Regions from separate parts of the Arthrobacter sp. B0427-1-12 genome, predicted to be linked through region 2. Evidence: riboswitches for the same ligand, from Rfam matches in the RefSeq annotation. Region 2 holds a riboswitch; the other holds the start of a gene.
What was found. Region 2 has a riboswitch for cyclic di-AMP ahead of AC5RWU_RS22685 (M23 family metallopeptidase). Riboswitches for the same ligand answer to the same signal wherever they lie in the genome.
Positions count from the first base shown of each region.

Region 1: another riboswitch for cyclic di-AMP. It lies ahead of AC5RWU_RS05100 (LysM peptidoglycan-binding domain-containing protein); the one in region 2 lies ahead of AC5RWU_RS22685 (M23 family metallopeptidase).

Region 1 covers NZ_JBNHIC010000004.1:129,791-134,123, forward strand. The annotation lists gene AC5RWU_RS05095 (DUF3375 domain-containing protein) at 1-718, opposite strand, end outside; cyclic di-AMP (ydaO/yuaA leader) riboswitch at 1,222-1,399, shown strand; gene AC5RWU_RS05100 (LysM peptidoglycan-binding domain-containing protein) at 1,489-2,211, shown strand; gene AC5RWU_RS05105 (NAD(P)-dependent oxidoreductase) at 2,349-2,993, opposite strand; partial or broken gene AC5RWU_RS05110 (cation diffusion facilitator family transporter) at 3,111-3,942, opposite strand; gene AC5RWU_RS05115 (hypothetical protein) at 4,140-4,333, shown strand, end outside.
Region 2 covers NZ_JBNHIC010000084.1:548-4,880, reverse strand. The annotation lists gene AC5RWU_RS22695 (NlpC/P60 family protein) at 1-166, opposite strand, end outside; gene AC5RWU_RS22690 (hypothetical protein) at 182-1,042, opposite strand; cyclic di-AMP (ydaO/yuaA leader) riboswitch at 1,048-1,224, opposite strand; gene AC5RWU_RS22685 (M23 family metallopeptidase) at 1,342-2,130, opposite strand; cyclic di-AMP (ydaO/yuaA leader) riboswitch at 2,132-2,335, opposite strand; gene AC5RWU_RS22680 (iron-dependent transcriptional repressor DtxR) at 2,710-3,405, opposite strand; gene serC (phosphoserine transaminase) at 3,631-4,333, shown strand, end outside.

The sequences.
Region 1 (4,333 bases), on a different contig from region 2:
TGCGCAGCTTCTTGTCCGCCTCCAGGATCTCCCCCATGGTGATGCCCTTGCTGGCGTTGCTCTCGATGATCTCCTGGCGGAGCGAATGCAGCATGCGCTCCAGGCCGTCGCGCATCCGCTTGAAGTCCGCCGGCAGGCCGGCGGCGAGGTCGAGGACGTCGTGGGCGGCCTCCAGTGCCGTGGCATCGGGGAGGGTATGCGGTGCTTCGCCGGCTTCCAAGGCCCGCAGCTGTTCCTGGCGCTCGGCGATCTCCGCCTTGAGGAGGTCGATCCGCGCGGCCGGGTCCGGGTCCGTTTCGTGTGCCAGCGCCTCGACGCGCGTCAGCAGCGTGGCCAGGCGGGAGCTGTTGAGGTTGGTCTTTTCGGACGTGAAGCCGTCCAGGTAGGAGAGGAAACGCACGGAGGATTCAGTGAGTTCGTAGACGAACTGGCCGCCGGCCCGGGGGCGGGCCAGGAACCGCTTGGCCACCCACTCGTCGCAGTAGCTTCGCCCCGTGGCGTCTTCCCGGAGCTGGACGCCCTGGCGGCGCAGCTCGGTCAGGAAGGTGTCTGTCGCGGCGTGGAATTCCTCCAGCGGAACGCGCGGCCGGGGCCGGGTGAAGGCAGCCCGGAACAGTGCCGGGATCCAAGGTGCCGCGGCGGTGAGCTTCCAGCCAGGGGAGGACTGGAGCGTCTGGAGTTCGCGCCACTGGGACACGGCGGTTTGTGTGAGGGACATACTGCGCTTTCCGCCCGCATCCAACAAGCAAACGGGCAGAGATGATCTTAACCCGCGGTCGGCAGGAAGCCCGGATCCAGGTCTCCGTCGGAATGGCTGTGCCCCGCTGTGCTCCGGCTGGGGCCGGGACAGTGGCCCCGGACGAAAGAGAGATAAACGTCACATCTGTGGAAGCGGAGGGGATCGGCTTCCCTTGGAAGGGGCATTTTCGCCGCGGCGGATGCCACAACAGCCACAATCGCCACACAGGTTCCTTCTGCCGCGGAATCAATGGGATTTTCGGAGCGGGCGGGTGGGTTTGTACTCTTCTTAGTCCCACGGCAAACAGAAAGACGCCTTGTGAAAGGCTGGGAAATTCCTGAGTGTCAACCCCATGAAAGCCAGAACTTTGTTCCGTATCCGAAATGTGACATTCGGGCGGGGCCTCGGGTACGGTCGGTCCTCGTGTTAACCAATTGCTGGTTAACAACCCTCGGGTGGATCGCCTAGCTCTGCCACTGCCCGGGGTCCGTTCGCTACAACCGCTTGGCAGGGGCGGGGGAACCATGATCGGGCTTCGCCAGAAGTCCTAGGGGTTAAGCCGCAGCGGTGTCCGGCCGGAATTTTCCGCAGGACGCCGTTCGGCCGGGTGACTCCCATCCGAACCCGACAGCTCACCTCGCAGGCGTTGGGAGAGGCTAAAGACTTTGTTTTTCACTTCATCTTCGGCACGCCACCGTGCTACTCCGGTCCGCACCAACCCGGTTAAGGGTCTGTCCAAGGCTGTCGTTGTGACCGCCGCCGCCGGTGGCCTCGTGCTGGGCTTCGGCGCTCCGGCCCAGGCGGGCGTTTCCGCTCCGAGTGGTGCCGCGGCTCCGGCCCCGGCCGTTGCTCCTGCCGCTGCCGGTGCTGCCACCCACACCGTCCAGCCGGGTGACACCATGGGTGCCATCGCCGCCAAGCATGGTGTCCCCCTGAACGCCCTGCTGTCGCAGAACGGTCTGGGCCTGTTCACCACTATCTTCCCCGGCCAGGTCATCCAGCTGCCCGGCGCCGGCGCTGCTGCCCCGGCCGCCGCTCCCGCTGCCGCACCGGCCGCTGTCGCCCCGGCTGCTGCACCCGTTGCCGCTCCGGCTGCTGCTCCGGCCGCTCCGGCCGGCGGCATCCAGCTGGCCTCCAGCCAGATCAACGGTGCCCCTGCTTCCAGCGGCATCGGTGCGGCCCTGGTGGCCTCCGCCCAGAGCCAGCTGGGCACCTACCAGGACTGCACCGCGATGGTGGAGAAGGCCCTGCGCTCCGTCGGCAAGTCCGTCGGCGACATCGCTCCGGAGCACTTCTACCGTTACGGCAGTGTTGTATCCACCCCGCAGCCGGGCGACCTGATGATCCGTCCGGGCCACGTTGCCATCTACATCGGCAACGGCCAGGCCATCAGCGGTGGCTGGAACGGCATCGAGACCGCCGTGCACCCCGCGTCCTATCTGGGTGGCTCCACCTTCGTTCGCGTGAGCTAATTACGCGGCAGGTAGCCAGCCTAGCCTCTGCGAAGGCCCCCAACCGATTCCGGTTGGGGGCCTTCGCCGTTAAGGATGCTCCTTGGCCCACACGGTCGTTCGTGCGCCCGGCCTGGGCCGTCTCTGCGGACGATGGGTCAGCGGTCGGACACCGTGAAACGGGTCTGGCGGTGCGCCGGGTTCTCGAGCTCGTCGAGGATCGCGACGGCCATGGTGCCGGTAGTCGTGTGGGACTGTCCGTCGCCGGCAATCAGCAGCTCGTCGGCGCCGAGCACCGGCTCGGTGGCCTCGCCGGGTGTGAACAGGGCGGACGGGGAGACGCCCACCCAGTCGACGTCGGTAACTGTGCGGAGGAACTCGAGCTCCTTGAGCTGGTTCTCGGGAATCGAGACCCAGGCCTCGGCGCCCGGCATCTGGCGGATGTCCTCGATGACGAGATGGCCGTCCTCGCCCGTGGTCAGGCTGCCGGCACCGAGGATGAAGACCAGGCGCGGGGCGTCTGTGCCACGGGAGCGCTCGACGAGCGACCGGGCCAGCTCGACGTGCAGGTGGGCCTGGTCCGGAGCGGTGCCGAAGGCGTTGACGACGGCGTCGAAGGCCCCGAGGTCTGCGGAGTCCAGGTCGAAGGCGTCGCGCTCGAGGACCGGGACGTCGGTCCCGAGGACCTCCGCGGCCTTGGCTGCGTTGCGGACGACGGCGGTCGCTGCGTGACCTCGTTTCGTCGCCTCTGCGACGAGGGCGCGTCCTGCGTTGCCCGTTGCTCCGATGATGCCGATCTTCATGGCGGTCCTTTCTGTTGCGTGCGGGCGATGCCCGTCTTCCGTTGGGGATAAGTACTTGCACCTTCAAGTTATTCCCGTTGCCGGGTCCGGTCATGCCGCTTACTGCGGTTTGAGTAATCAGGACTCCTGGTGCGCTGGAGTGGGGGAGAGGGAAATGTGTCCGACGCCGGGCAAGCCGTGGCGGAGTGCCGCCGCCCCGAGCTCCTCCAAGCGATGGAAATCGGTCACAGTAGTCTCTGGCTCGACGGCAACAGCTGCGCTCATGCCGAGGGGGTGTCCGGCCCAGCGAAGCCGGACGTCCCGGACGGCCTTGATGCCATCGGCGGCCAGCAGGATCCTTTCGGCGCGGTCCACGAGTTCCGGATCCACTCCGTCGAGCAGCCTGCGGCCGACGTCCCGCGCCGTGCCCCAGAGCAGGACCATGATGGCGGCAGTGATGATCAGTCCGACGATTGGATCGGCCCGTGGGAAGCCCAGCCGGACCCGATTGCCCCGGGCACCACGGCCAGCGAGGTGAAGCCGTCCGTCCGCGCGTGGAAGCCGTCCGCCACGAGGGTGGCCGATCCGACGCTCCGGCCACCCTTGATCCGGTACATGGCGACAAGCTCAGTGCCGGCGAATCCGACGAGTCCGGCAGTGAAGACCCAGCCCAGGTTCTGCAACGGCGGGGGGGGGTCAGGAGCCGGTCAACGGACTGCCAGCCTGCCCCGAGGGCGGACAGGGCGATCATGGCCACGATGAACAGCCCGGCCAGGTCCTCGGCGCAGCCGTAGCCGAAGGTGTAGCGGCGGGTGGCAGACCGGCGCCCCAGCATGAAGGCGATCCACAGCGGCATCGCGGTCAGTGCGTCGGAGAAATTGTGGATGGTGTCCGCCAGCAGTGCCGCCGAACCGCTGATAACGACCACGGCCAGCTGCAGCAGCGCGGTGGCGCCCAGTCCAAGCAAACTACTTCGACCGCCAGCTCCACATACTGGCTGTCCACATCGAGGCCGTATATCTGGTTATCTGCGTTTATATGCGGATAATTTCATTTGACCTGAGTAAACACAACCGGCCGGGCCGCAAAAAGGAACTGGGTTGCAGGTGGCCGTGATCCAAATATTGGGCCCTTCACCTGCCGTCCGTGGAGTGGGACGATGCCCATATGAACGACGAACACACCCCCACCCCCCATGGCCAGCACGCAGCCCAGCCCGGGAATCCGCCCCACGCGCAGTCGCCGGAGGACCTGGCTGCCATTGAGCGGCGGCGGAGGGAAGCCGAGGAGAAGCTGGAGAAGTACCAGCGTGAGGCCCATCTGAGGGCCGAGGAGGAAGCCGCGCAGGAGTCTGGCGAATA
Region 2 (4,333 bases):
TGGCAGCAACACCGGTGGACAGCACCAGTCCGGAGGCGGCAACAACGACGGCGGCCTGGCGCCCCATGGTTGCGGCGTTGCCTGATACCGACTTGGCGACGGACGCCAGCGCCGTGCCGCGCCGGATCTCGGCCCGGTGGCGGGCAGTCTTGTTCGGGGAAGTCATTTCCAGCCCGCCCGCTTAGCTGACGCGGACGAAGCTGGAGCCGCCCAGGTAGGACGCCGGGTGCAGCTCGGTATTGCCGCCGTTGAAGCCGCCGCTGACGGCCATGCCGTTGCCGACGTAGATGGCCACGTGGCCCGGGCGGATCATCAGGTCGCCCGGCTGCGGGTCGGACACGACGGTGCCGTAGCGGTAGAAGTGCTCCGGCGCGATGTCGCCGACGGACTTGCCGACGGAGCGCAGGGCTTTCTCCACCATTGCGGTGCAGTCCTGCCGGATACCGATCTGGCTCATGGCGGAGGCCGCCAGGGCCGCGCCGATGCCGCTGGAAACGGGAGCAGCGGGTGCGGCGGGTGCGGCGGGTGCCGGTGCAGCGGCCGGGGCGGGTGCCGGCGCGGCAGCCGGGGCAGCGGGAGCGGCCTGGGCAGGTGCGGCGGCGCGCTGGACCTGTGCGGCAGGCGCAGCTGCAGGAGCTGCCACCGCGGGGGCCGCGGCACGAGCCGGCGCGGCGGGGGCTGCGGCAGCCGGCGCAGCCGGAGCTTCGGCTGCCGGAGCTTCAACGGCCGGGGTCTGCTCGACGACCGGTGCAGCAATGGAAGACACCTTGGGGCGATCGAAGCTGATTTGAGCCTCGGCCGGGGCCTGGACTGGCACCTGGGCCTGGATGGTCAGCGGCGTGGTCACAGCCTCACGAAGCGCGGGCGCGCCCGCGGCGTTTGCGGAGACGCCGCTGGCCAGCACCAGGCCGGAAGCGGCGGCCACCACGGCAGCCTGGCGGCCGAAGGAACCGGCATTGGCGGAAACGGCCTTGGAAATGGTGGTCAGGGGGCTGGTGCGAACAGTAGCAGCGCGATGGCGGCTGGCAGTGCGTGCGGACATGGATGATTACCTCTCCCAATGCCTGCGAGGTGAGCTGTCGGATTCGGATGGGAGTCATCCGGCCGTACGGCAGCACTGGTAGCCCAGTACGCTGTGCGACTTAACCCCAAGGGCTTCCCCAGAAGCCCGAAAGTGGTTCCCCCGCCCCTGCCATGCGAAGATGCGAACGGACCTCGGACAGTGGCAGAGCTAGGCAATCTGCTCGAGGGTGCCAATCCTTTTCGAATTTGGCACGGGTTGAACGCTATAACAGATTTATTCCAATGTCACATTCTGATCACGGAATGGTGTGGACTCGGTTACAGCCAGCCCAGCGGGTCCACGTGCTTGTCCTTGAGCATCACTTCGAAATGCAGATGGCATCCCGTCGAAGCACCGGTGCTGCCAACCTTGCCGACGCCGTCCCCACGCTCCAGCACCTGGCCCACCTTCACATCGATGGCGGACATGTGGTTGTAGGTAGTCACCAGGCCGTTGCCATGGTCTACTTCCACACGGTTTCCGCCGCCATAGGCATGCCATCCGGCGGACTTCACAGTGCCCCCCGCGGCCGTCTGGACCGGGGTTCCGCAGGCGGAGCCGTAGTCCTGGCCGGTGTGTAGTTCGCCGCTTGCGCCGGTGATCGGGGAAATACGGTAGCCGAACGGAGAAGTCAGTTTGAGCTCCGCGATCGGCTGGGACAGGGTGCCCTTGGCGGCCGTTCGCTGGATATCTCCACCCGAAGCAACCATTACCTGATGCAGTTTGGCGTCCGGATCGAAGCTGCTGGACAGCCCGGAGCGCGTGAAGTCGACCGTGGTGCCTGCAGCGGCGGAGACGCTCGCATTGACGGCCGGTTCGACCACGGGGGCAGCGGCGGGCTGGTCCGCGGCGGGCTGATCCCCCACTGCAGAGGCCGAAGGCATCAGGACGGTGAGCGCCAAGCCGGAAGCCGCGGCAACGACTCCCATCTTCTGGCCCAGGCCCTTGCCCGCGACGGACGGACGGGCTTCGGAGGCCCGGCGGCTGGCATGCTGGCCGCCACGCGGGTTCCGATCGGCTGCCGGGGAGGCTGAACGGAAGCCTCCCGTTGCTTTGTGCTTAGACAAAAGTTTCCCTCTCCTGAAGCCTGCGAAGTTAGCTGTCGGATTCGAGTAGAGAAACTCGGCCTCCAGGCACCGCAAATCACCCATGCAGGACATGGTTGTTTTGCGGTTATTTGGAGACTTCACCCCAAGGCAGTCGATCAGACGTTGATCAGAAACTGCCGCTCAATGGGTCCTCCGCCCCTGTCAAGGTGGGTTGAAACATCGCATCCGCTGACAGGGCTCGGCTGCGGATCCGATAACGCCTAGGTCTCGGCGCCAGGGCTCAACTATAAACAGCCAAAACGGGCGGTTACAATTTCGTTATATTCCCTGTGGGTAACTCTTGGGACATCCCACAAGTCGGAGAGACAGCCAGAACGGCCGTTATTGTAAGGATTTTCAGAGTATGGACCGCCCACACTATGCATATTGCCTAGTGGGGCATGTGACGCATCCAACATGGCCAGCTCGGCCAAATGGCGGAAATCACGGCGCGTCATCGCGCCATTGCCGGCCGCATCTTCCGGCCGTACCTGCCGGTCTGCGGACAGGCAAGATTGCGGACAGGAAGGTCCCTGCGCCGCGTTTCCGGGGGACTGGTCAGGCGACGGACACGAAGACGTGTACAGCGACCTCTGGCGGCAGTTCCAGAGCCCCCTCGATGTCCGGAACGCGGACGGATACGTATTCGCCCACCGCTTCCAACGTCAGTTTCGCCCCGGGACGGAGACCGCCTTCATCCAGTTGGGCCAGCAGTTCCGGCTCTACCTGGATCGGCTCGGACAACCGTACCAGCGTGACTGCCGAATCCTTGGTATAGCCACGCATGGCTTCCAGCAGGTTGATTACACCCTCGGTGAATCCCCTGGCCGGCTCGCCGCCCAGGGATTCGAGCCCCGGGATCGGATTTCCGTACGGCGATTCCGTCGGCCGACCCAGCAGTTCATACAGGCGCTGCTCCACCCGCTCGCTCATCACGTGCTCCCAGCGGCAAGCCTCGTCATGGACGTAGGCCCAGTCCAGCCCGATCACGTCCGCAAGCAGGCGTTCCGCGAGGCGGTGCTTACGCATTACCTCAGTGGCACGCTGGCGGCCCGCTTCCGTCAACTCCAAGCGGCGGTCATTGGATACCACCACGAGTCCGTCCCGCTCCATCCGGCCGATGGTCTGGGAGACGGTGGGACCTGAATGGCGCAGCCGTTCCGCAATGCGGGCCCGCAGCGCGACAATGTTTTCTTCCTCCAGCTCCAGGATGGTGCGCAGATACATCTCCGTTGTATCGATCAGGTCTGTCACGTCGGTTCAGCTCCTAGAGCGGGATGGAAGGCGGGGTACAGCGGGCGGCGGAGCGCGCCGCCGCTCATCCCCTTAGATTAGCTTATTTGTACAGAGTCCAGATAATCCCCACGTGCCCGCCGCGTCCCGCCGCAGGGAATTATTCGTCCTCAACTAACTCCGCCGGACCGCACTGGGGCAGAATGTGAGGAACCAACACAAAGCCCTGAATTGTTTGGAGCCGCCATGAGCGAAAACGCAACTATCCGCATCCCCACCGAACTCCTGCCCAAGGACGGCCGCTTCGGAGCCGGACCGTCGAAGGTCCGCCAGGAGCAGCTCGACGCACTGGCGAAGGCGAATCCCGGAATCCTGGGCACCTCGCACCGGCAGGCCCCGGTGAAGAACCTGGTCGGCAGCATCCGCGAGGGGCTGGGCCAGTTCTTCAAAGCGCCGGAAGGCTATGAGGTGATCCTTGGCATCGGCGGAGCCACCGCCTTCTGGGATATCGCCACCTTCGGCCTCGTCGAGAAGAAGGCCCAGCACCTGTCCTTCGGCGAATTCAGCTCCAAGTTCGCCTCGGCCACGGACAAGGCGCCGTTCCTCGAGGCGTCCTCCATCATCAAGTCGGAGCCCGGCTCCCTGCCAACCCCGTCCGCCGAGGCCGGCGTCGATGTCTACGCCTGGGCACAGAACGAAACCTCCACCGGCGTCGCCGCGCCGGTCCAGCGGGTAGCAGGTGCGGATGAAGGCGCCCTGGTCCTCATCGATGCGACCTCCGCCGCGGGCGGCCTCAACGTGGACGTTTCCCAGCCTGATGTCTACTACTTCTCGCCGCAGAAGAACTTCGCCTCCGACGGCGGCCTGTGGCTGGGCCTCTTCTCCCCTGCCGCGCTGGAGCGCGCCGCGAAGATCTCCGCGACCGACCGCTGGATCCCGGACTTCCTGA